DNA from 3 places in the Kitasatospora sp. NPDC056783 genome. Region 2 is predicted to be linked to each of the others. Evidence: riboswitches for the same ligand, from Rfam matches in the RefSeq annotation. Region 2 holds a riboswitch; each other region holds the start of a gene.
What was found. Region 2 has a riboswitch for thiamine pyrophosphate ahead of thiO (glycine oxidase ThiO). Riboswitches for the same ligand answer to the same signal wherever they lie in the genome.

Region 1 (3,271 bases), on a different contig from region 2:
GCGGAACTCGAAGCGGGCGTCGGAGAGGGCGTCGTCCCAGGCCTGGGCGCCGGGGTGGCCCTTGGCCAGGTCGGCGGCGTGGGCGGCGATCTTGTAGGTGATCACGCCGGTCTTGACGTCGTCCCGGTTGGGCAGGCCCAGGTGCTCCTTGGGGGTGACGTAGCAGAGCATCGCGGTGCCCCACCAGGCGATCATCGCGGCGCCGATGCCCGAGGTGATGTGGTCGTAGCCGGGGGCGACGTCCGTGGTCAGCGGGCCCAGGGTGTAGAACGGCGCCTCGTCGCAGATCTCCTTCTGGAGATCCATGTTCTCCTTGATCTTGTGCATCGGGACGTGTCCCGGGCCCTCGATCATCACCTGGACATCCCGCTCGCGGGCGATCCGGCCGAGCTCGCCGAGGGTCTTCAGCTCGGCGAACTGCGCCTCGTCGTTGGCGTCCGCGATCGAGCCCGGGCGCAGCCCATCACCGAGCGAGAAGGTGACGTCGTAGGAGGCGAGGATGTCGCAGAGCTCCTCGAAGTTGGTGTAGAGGAAGTTCTCCTGGTGGTGCGCCAGGCACCAGGCCGCCATGATCGAGCCGCCGCGCGAGACGATGCCGGTCTTGCGGCGCGCGGTGAGCGGGACGTAGCGCAGCAGCACGCCGGCGTGGACGGTCATGTAGTCGACGCCCTGCTCGCACTGCTCGACGATGGTGTCCCGGTAGACCTCCCAGCTCAGGTCCTCGGCCCGGCCGTCCACCTTCTCCAGGGCCTGGTAGAGCGGCACGGTGCCGATCGGCACCGGCGAGTTGCGCAGGATCCACTCGCGGGTGGTGTGGATGTTGCGGCCGGTGGAGAGGTCCATGACGGTGTCGGCGCCCCAACGGGTGGCCCAGGTCATCTTCTCCACCTCCTCCTCGATCGAGGAGGTGACCGCCGAGTTGCCGATGTTGGCGTTGATCTTGACCAGGAAGTTGGTGCCGATGATCGCCGGCTCCACCTCCGGGTGGTTCACGTTGACCGGGATCACGGCCCGGCCGCGGGCCACCTCGGCGCGCACGAACTCCGGCGCGAGGCCCTCGCGCAACGCCACGAACTCCATCTCCGGCGTCAACACGCCCCGCTTGGCGTAAGCGAGTTGGGTGACGGCGGCACCACCGCGGCCGCGCAGCGGGCGGCGCGGGCGACCGGGGAAGACGGCGTCCAGGTTGCGCAGGCTGCCGCCGCGCGGCGAGGTGTGCTTGATCCCGTCGTCCTCGGGGCGCGGCTCGCGGCCGTCGTACTCCTCGACGTCGCCGCGCTGGCGGATCCAGGCGTCCCGCAGCGCGGGCAGGCCGCGCCGCACGTCGGGTTCGTAGGACGGGTCGGTGTACGGGCCGGAGGTGTCGTACAGCGGGACGGTGCGGCCGTTGGTGAGCAGCACCTCGCGGTACGGGACCCGCAGGTCCGGGCGCGACCCCTCGCGGTGGGCCTTGCGCCAGGCCGGGGTCGGGTAGCCGGTGCGCTCGCTGCTGGGGGCGCCCTGGGCAGACTGCGGCTGTGCTTCGAACGTGGTCATCGGACCTCTACTCCCTACGCCGGCATTACCCGGTCAGGTTCCTGCGGTCGACGCAGCCTTCGGTCCGTCCGTCGACGTCCCGGTCAGCGTCCTCTCAGCCCGGTGCTCCGAGCTCCCGCGTCGCAGGCGGTGTTGCCTGCACACGACGCCCAACACGGTAGCGAGCGGATCGCCGCAGGTCCAGGGGGCGTCACGGGCGCGGGCCGGGGAAACCCGTGCGGGAAGTGTCCGGCCGCACCCGCATAATGCTCACCGATGCTCCGCAGACACTCCATCAGGGCGCGCACGATCCATCCGGGTCTGGGCCGCCCGGAGAGTCCGCGTTCTTTGACGACTCTTGGGGGGAAACGCACCGTGCGCATCCGTCATGCGGCAGGCCTGAGCGCTGCCGTGATCTCCGCGGTGGTGGGCCTGCCACTGCCCGCGGTGGCGGCCGAACCGGCCGCCGTCGTCCTGTACGTCGGGGGCGGTATCTGCAAGAACGACGGCCCGGGCACCCAGGCCCTGCCGGTCTGCACCGTCCAGGCCGCCGCAGACCGGGCGCTGCCGGGCCAGACGGTGGAGGTCTCGGCGGGGACGTACCCGGAGGCCGTGACCGTCCGGCACTCCGGTGAGCCCGGCAAACCGATCACCTTCCGGAGCACCGGCCACGTCGGCATGAGGTCGACCGTTCCGGGCCGAACGAACACCTTCCCGGTCATCGCCGGGCCGCAGAAGGAGCCGGTGCGGATATCCGGCCAGCACGACATCGTGTTCTCCGGCTTCGAGGTCACCCACTTCGAACTCGACGGCGTCAGCCGGGTCGAGCTCTCCGGCAACTGGATCGAGCAGCGGGACGACAAGATCGCCCGGCCGGCGGTCGCCGTCACCGGCGCCAGTGACCACGTCCGGATCGAGCGCTCGGTCGTCCGCGGCACCACCGGTGGTGTGCAGGTCGGCGCGGGAATCGCCGGGACGGTGATCGCGGGCAACGACTTCGTCTCCAGTTTCAAGGCACCGGCCATCGCGGTGACCGACGCGCCGGGCACGGTCATCACCCACAACACCACGAACGTGGCGCCCGGGGTGGCCATCGACCTGGCCGGCTCCTCCGACCACGCGACGATCACCAGCAACGTCGTCGCCACGAGCGCCGTCCAGGTGTCCGCCGGCTCGACCGACGGCACCGTCCTCGACTACAACACCGTCTGGTCCTTCCTCCCCGAGCGCTACCCCAGCTACAGGTGGGCCGACGCCGCCTACAAGACGGCCACGGAACTGCAGGCCGCGACCGGCCAGGGCCAGCACGACGCGAACGGCTCCGTTCCGTTCGACCTCGGCTTCTCGCCCCTGTCGGTGCCCCAGTCCTCCGTGTTCAGCTGGCAGGGCCGCAACGCGATCGACTCGGCCGGCCCCGAGGTGCCCGGTGTTCCGGACGTGGATCTGCTCGGCCACGGCCCATTCGACCACCCGGACGTCCCCAACACCGGACCGAACGGCGGTTTTCGCGACCGCGGCGCGTACGAGGCCATCGGCGCCCTGAGCGCCAGCCTCACGGTGACCCCGGAGAACGACTTCGACCCGCTCGCCGTCATGGCCCACGCCAACCCGATCAGCCCCTCGCGGATCACCGGTTACTCCTACGACTTCGGCGACGGCACGACCACGCCGCCGTCGAACCGGACCTCCGAGCGCCACGTCTACGCCAAGCCCGGCACCTACACGGTGCGAATGACCTTCTCCGACGAGTTCGGCA
Region 2 (3,271 bases):
GCCGGGAGGAGAAGGTCGTCCCGGCGATGGTGAGGAGGTCGTCGGCCATGGTTCAGCCTCCCTGGACGGCGGTGAGGATCTCGATCCGGTCGTCGGCGTCCAGCACCGTCGCGGACCACGAACCGCGGGGCACCACGGCCTCGTTGAGGGCTGCGGCGACGCCGGTGGGGGCGGCGCTGACGGTGGCCACCAGCTCGGCGAGGGTGGTCGCGGCGGGCACCCGGCGGGGCTCGCCGTTGACGGTCAGGGCGATCTCGGCCGAGGCGTTCTCGGTCCGGGTGGTCTCGGTCATGCGGCGGCCTTCGTCGTGGAGCGGTCGGGGGAGAAGCGCAGTGGCGTGAACGGCCTCGCGAGCTCGGGGACCTCGCCGGTGGCCAGGTACTCGGAGACCAGGTCCGCGGTCACCGGGGTGAGCAGCACGCCGTTGCGGTAGTGGCCGGTGGCGGCGACCAGCCCGGGCAGCGAGGTCGGGCCCAGCAGCGGGGCGTTGTCCGGGGAGCCGGGGCGCAGTCCGGCCGAGGTCTCCAGCAGCGGAATCTCGGTGATCCCCGGGACCAACTCGTGGGCGTCACGCAGGAGTTCGTACACCCCGCCGGCGGTGACGGTGGTGTCGTAGCCCTGCTCCTCAGTGGTCGCGCCGACCACCAGCTCGCCGTTCTCGCGCGGCACCAGGTAGAGGTGCTGGCCGCGGACCACGGCACGGACGTTGCGGGAGAGGAACGGCCGGTAGGCCTTGGGGACGCGCAGCCGCAGCACCTGCCCCTTCACCGGGCGGATCGCGGGCAGCACCCCCTCGGGCAGGCCGGGCAGCCGGTGGCTGTACGGGCCGGCCGCGAGCACGACCCGGTCGGCGGTGACGGTCTCCGAGGTGCTCAGCCGGGCGCCGGCCGCCCGGCCGTCCTCGACCAGCAGTTCGACGGCCTCGGCACGGTGGACGGCGACGTGCGCGCGCTCGCAGGCGGCGAGCAGGGCCGTGAGCAGCCGGCGGCCGTCCACCTGGTGGTCGTTCGAGACGTGCAGGCCGCCGCGCACGCCGGGGGCGAGCATCGGCTCCAGCTTGCGGGACTCCCGGCCGGTCAGCCAGGTCGAGTCCAGGCCGAGCCGCTGGTGGAAGGCGTGCAGTTCGCGCAGTTCCTCGCGGTCGTCGGAGTCCAGCGCGACGGCGAGGGTGCCGCACCGGCGGTAGCCGGTGTCCGCGCCGCCGCTCGCCTCGGTGAGTTCGGCGGCGAAGGCCGCGTACCGCTCGTTCGAGGCCATCCCGAGGCGCAGCAGCGGCTCCTCGCCGTACTGCAGCTCGGTGACCGGGGCGAGCATTCCGGCCGCGACCCGGGCGGCGCCGCCGCCGGGGGTGGGGTCGACCACGGCCACGTGCCGCAGTCCGAGCTGGGCGGCGCGCCAGGCGACGGCGAGGCCGATGATGCCCCCGCCGATCACCAGCACGTCGGCATGGGTGCCTGAGGCCATGCGTGACAAGGCTGCTCTTCTCCCTTCGCCGGTATGACCCGGATCAGGTTCGGACGGTCGCGGGCCGTGCCAGCCCGCCTCTCAGCCCGGTACGCCGGGCTCCCGTGTGGTCATCCCACCTTAACGCCGGGGGGCGGCGCGGCCGAAGGCCCGTACGAAGGGTGGACGGGGGCGGCGGCCCGCGCCCCGCTGCCCGCGTCCCGCCCCGGGCGGCGAACCGGTCCGATCGACGGGTCCTCCGCCCGCCCTCGGCCGCGGGCCCGCCCCCTCACCACCCGGCCCGGACGTAGGCCCGAAGTAGGGGTGGGCAGGGGGCGCCGGGCCCTGGGGCGGCCGGGGGCCGCTGAGTACAGTGACGGGCGTGGCAGAGCTGAGCGGGACGGATCGGGTGGTCGTTGTCGGAGCCGGGCTGGCCGGGGCGCAGTGCGCCCTCAAGCTGCGGCAGGGCGGCTGGGAGGGGCGGATCACGCTGGTCGGGGAGGAACCGCGCGCGCCGTACGACCGGCCGCCGCTCTCCAAGGACGTCCTGCTCGGCAAGGTGGACTCCACCACCCTGGGCATCGACTACCGGGAGCTCGGCATCGAGCTGCTCACCGGCCGCCGCGCCACCGGCCTCACCCCCGGCGTGCTGCACACCGACGGCGGCGACCTCCCGTACGGCTCGCTGGTGATCGCCACCGGCGCCGTCCCGCGCGCCCTGCCCGGCGCCGAGCGCGCGCACCTGCTGCACACCCTGGACGACGCCCTGGCACTGCGCGAGCTGCTGCGCCCCGGGCTGCGGCTGGTGCTGGTCGGCGCGGGCTGGATCGGCGCCGAGGTGGCCACCGCGGCCCGCGGGGCGGGCTGCGAGGTGACGGTGGTCGAGGCCGGCCCGGCGCCGCTGCCCGGCGCGCTGCCGACCGGGCTCGGTTCGGCGATGGCCGCCTGGTACGCCGAGGCCGGGATCGACCTGCGCTGCGGCGTCGGCGTGGCCGCCGTCGAGCCCGGCGCGGTGCTGCTGGCGGACGGCTCGCACCTGCCCGCCGACGAGGTGGTGGTCGGCATCGGCGCCCGGCCCGCGACGGGCTGGCTGGCCGGCACCGGGGTCGAGCTGGACGCGACCGGCGCGGTGCTCGTGGACGGGCGGCTGCGCACCTCAGTGCCCGGCGTCTTCGCGGCCGGCGACTGCGTCAGCTACCCCTCGGCCAGGGCCGGCGCCCGACTGGCCGTCCAGCACTGGGACCACGCCCTGAAGTCCGGGGAGGCGGTGGCCGCCGCCGTCCTGGGCGCGGACGCGCCGGCCTACGACCCGGTGCCGTACTTCTGGTCGGAGCAGTTCGGTCGGATGGTCCAGTACGCCGGCCGGCACACCGAGGGCGACGAACTGCTGTGGCGCGGCGGCCCCGAGGACGCCGCCTGGTCGGTGCTCTGGCTGCGCGACGGGGTGCCGAGCGCGCTGCTGACCGTGGACCGCCCGCGTGACCTCGCCCAGGGGCGCAAGCTGATCGAGGCCGGCACCGCGCTGGACCGGGCCCGCGCGGCCGACCCCGCGGTACCGCTGAAGGCGGCCGTCGCGGGGTAGTGCCTGGTGCGCGGTGGGTCGTGGAGGTGGCAGTCTGGTGGCGTGAGTGAGATCGAAAGCAAGATTGAAGCCCTGGTCACCGACTGGATGTACCTGCCCGACATCTCGGAGCAGTGGGGGGTCCGGGTCACCGAGGTACGTGACCTGGTCAAGAACGGCGGCCTGATCGCCGTCCGGCGCGGCCCGAACAAGTCGCTCCAGGTCCCGGCCGCGTTCATCGACGGCCCGGGCCTGGTCAAGCACCTG
Region 3 (3,271 bases), on a different contig from region 2:
TCGGCCAGGGTGACCTTGGTGTTGAGGGTCTGGCCGTTGCGGGTGTACTCGACGTCGACGGTCTCGCCGGGCTTGTGCGTCCAGATCCGGCTGACCAGGGCGGGGCCGTTCTCGATCGGGACGCCGCCGAGCTTGGTGATGACGTCGCCCGGCTTGAGGCCCGCCTTGTCGGCCGCGCCGCCGGGGGTGACGGCCGGCTGGCCCTGGATGTCCTTGGTCTGGATCTGCGCGCCGTCGCCCTTGTAGTCGTCGTTGCGGAGCACGTCGAGCTTGGCGTAGACGGGCTTGCCGGTCTTGATCAGGGTGTCCGCGACCCACTTGGCCTGGTTGATCGGGATGGCGAAGCCCAGGCCGATGCTGCCGGCCCGGCCGTTGGCGGAGGCGTTGGACTGGATCGCCGAGTTGATGCCGACCACCGCACCGCCGGAGTCGAGCAGCGGGCCGCCGGAGTTGCCGGGGTTGATCGAGGCGTCGGTCTGGAGGGCGTTCATGTACGAGGCCTGCGCGCCGGTCTCGTCGCCGGAGGCCACCGGGCGGTCCTTGGCGCTGATGATGCCGCTGGTGACGGTGGACTCCAGGCCGTACGGCGCACCGATCGCGACGGTGGCGTCGCCGACGTTGACCTTGTCGGAGTCGGCCAGCGGCAGCGGGGCCAGCTTGCTCTTGGGCGGGTTGTCGATCTTGACGACGGCGACGTCGTAGCCCTCGGCGTGGCCCAGCACCGAGGCGTTGTAGGAGCTGCCGTCGGCGAACTTGACGGTCAGTTTGCCGCCGTTGAGGGTCGGCGCGACCACGTGGTTGTTGGTGAGGATGTGGCCCTCGGTGTCGAAGACGAAGCCGGTGCCGGTGCCGGACTCGCCGTTGCCCTGCGCCTTGATGGTGACGACGCTGGGCAGCGCCTTCTGCGCGATGGCGGCGATCGAGCCGGGGGTGGGCTCGCTCTTCTGGGTGTCGCTGGCCTGGACGGTGGTGCTGCGGTGGTCGTTCGCGGAGGTGCTGCTGTCGGCGCGGTTGGCGACGGTCACGCCGAGCGCGCCACCGGCCAGACCGGCGACCAGCGCGACGGCCGCGAGCAGGGCGACCAGGCCGCCGCGCTTCTTGCCCGGGCCACCGGGGCCGCCGGCGTACTCCGCCGGGTAACCGACCGGGCCGCCGGGGTAACCCGTGCCACCGGCGGAGTCGTGGGCGGGGCCCCAGCCGCCGAGCGGCTGACCGGCCCCGAACGGGTGGTGGCCGTGCGCGGCGGGGGCGCCGGGCGCGGCCGGAGCGGCGCCGTACCCCTCGTGCGCGCCGTACCCCTCGTGCGCGGCGGCGGACGGGACGCCGTGGGTCGGGGTGGCGTACGGGTTGCCGGACGGCGGCAGGGCCGGGGCGGCGGGCGGGGCGGGCGGCAGGACCGGCGGCGGCGCGTCGATGTAGCCGGTGGCCGGGTCGACGGCCGGCTCCTGGACGGCGGGCGCGGGGGCCACGACGGGCGCGGCGGGCGGCTGCGGTGCGGGCACCTTGGTGAAGGCGACGGTGGGATTGTGCCCGCCCTCCGCCGGAACACCGTCGGCCGGAACACCCTCCGCCGGAAAACCGTCGGCCGGGACACCCGCCGCCGGAACGCCGTCGCCGGCCTCCGGCTCGGACACCCGGCGGAACGCCATGGTCGGCTGGTGCCCGCCCTGAGCGGGGCCGTCGGAAACGGCCTCAGCCGCTCCCGGGCCGGCGGGCTGCTCCCCCTGCGGCCCGGTGGGCCCAACCTCGCGCTCGGTGCTCACGGACGACCTCCATAGCTGGCAGAACCAAGGACCATAGTTTTTCGCACTGTCGATTCGATTGCCGTAAGGACCCCTCTGAAGAACTCATAAGAATCCTTAGCCGGCCCCGACCTCGGTACCGCCGGCCGAGGCTCCCCTCCCCCGCCGGGTGTCCCGCGATGCGGACCGCGCACCCCTCGGCCTTGGGGGTTCGCCCCCGTCCCGGTTAGCCTGTCGCTCACAACTGACACGCGGGAGCTTGGACCCACCAGGCTGAGAGTGCGCATGTCGACCGTACGCCACCGGAGTGACGGGCGGTCGAGGGGGCGCTGACCGCCGGAACCTGTCCGGGTAATGCCGGCGTAGGGAGTATCGGCCATGCCGCCTGCTTCGCCATCCTCTTCTCCGGACGCGAACGCGTCCAAGGATTTCTCCGGAGCCACGCCCCCCGCGGGCACCGCGCCCACCGGGACCGCCGCGACCGCCGTCCTGGAAGGCCCCGAGCACGTCGAGGCCCCCCTGGTCCTGGACACCGAACCGCCCCGCACGCTGCGCTTCCGGGACCAGTTCGCGCTCTGGATGAACCTGGGCGTCAGCCTGATCGGCTTCTCCACCGCCGCCACCGTGCTCGGCGCCCGCGGCAACGAGCTGTCGCTGGCCGCCGCGGTGACCGCGATCGTGGTCGGTACGGCGGTCGGCACCGCGATGCTCGGCGTGGCCGCGGTGATCGGCGCCCGCACCGGCGCCCCCGCGATGGCGAACCTGCGCGGTCTGTTCGGCACCCGGCTGTCGTACCTGCCGACGGTGCTGAACATCGTGCAGTGCGTCGGCTGGGGCGTGTTCGAGCTGCTGACCATCTCGGCGGGCGCCCAGACCGTCGCGCACACCAGCGGCTACCGCTGGCTGTTCGTCCTGCTCGCGGGCGCGCTGACCACCGCGCTGACCATCTGGCCGCTGGGCTCGATCGCGGTGCTGCGCCGGTTCGTGGCCGGGGCCGTCGCGGTCGCGATGGTGTACTTCACCGTCCAGCTGGGCCGCCAGGGCGTGCCGGACCCGGGCGCGGGCAACTGGCACGGCTTCCTGGGCGCCACCGACGCGATGATCGCGGTGTCGATCTCCTTCGTCCCGCTGGCCGCCGACTACACCCGGCACTCGCGCACCCCGCGCTCGGCGTTCTGGGGGAGCTTCTCCGGCTACACGCTCGCCCAGGTCTGGTGCTACGTGCTCGGCCTGATGGCGCTGCTGCAGTCGGACGGCGACCCGAACCGGATCTTCGACTCCTTCCTCGGGGTCTGGGCCGGCTGGCTGTTCCTGCTGGTGCTGGTGCTGCGCGAGACGGACCAGTCCTTCGCCAACGTGTACTCGACCGCGATGTCGGTGCAGAACCTGCTGCCGAAGGTGGACCGCCGGGTGCTGTCCGGCGCGATCGGCGTCCTGACCACCGTGCTGGCGCTGCGGATCGGCGAGTTCACCGACACCTACTACGGCTTCCTCGGCCTGATCGGCTCGGTGTTCGTGCCGCTGCTGGC

Region 1: linked by a shared signal. The riboswitch ahead of thiC (phosphomethylpyrimidine synthase ThiC) and the one ahead of thiO (glycine oxidase ThiO) in region 2 are both predicted to bind thiamine pyrophosphate.
Region 3: linked by a shared signal. The riboswitch ahead of ACFRMQ_RS10390 (purine-cytosine permease family protein) and the one ahead of thiO (glycine oxidase ThiO) in region 2 are both predicted to bind thiamine pyrophosphate.

What each region holds. Positions count from the first base shown of each region.
Region 1 is NZ_JBHUAF010000004.1:54,252-57,522, reverse strand. It holds gene thiC (phosphomethylpyrimidine synthase ThiC) at 1-1,536, opposite strand, end outside; TPP riboswitch at 1,531-1,665, opposite strand; gene ACFRMQ_RS01795 (PKD domain-containing protein) at 1,891-3,271, shown strand, end outside.
Region 2 is NZ_JBHUAF010000259.1:8,090-11,360, forward strand. It holds gene ACFRMQ_RS28705 (thiazole synthase) at 1-49, opposite strand, end outside; gene thiS (sulfur carrier protein ThiS) at 53-292, opposite strand; gene thiO (glycine oxidase ThiO) at 289-1,464, opposite strand; TPP riboswitch at 1,468-1,580, opposite strand; gene ACFRMQ_RS28720 (NAD(P)/FAD-dependent oxidoreductase) at 1,817-3,025, shown strand; gene ACFRMQ_RS28725 (Rv2175c family DNA-binding protein) at 3,068-3,271, shown strand, end outside.
Region 3 is NZ_JBHUAF010000047.1:18,821-22,091, reverse strand. It holds gene ACFRMQ_RS10395 (S1C family serine protease) at 1-1,649, opposite strand, end outside; TPP riboswitch at 1,984-2,128, shown strand; gene ACFRMQ_RS10390 (purine-cytosine permease family protein) at 2,121-3,271, shown strand, end outside.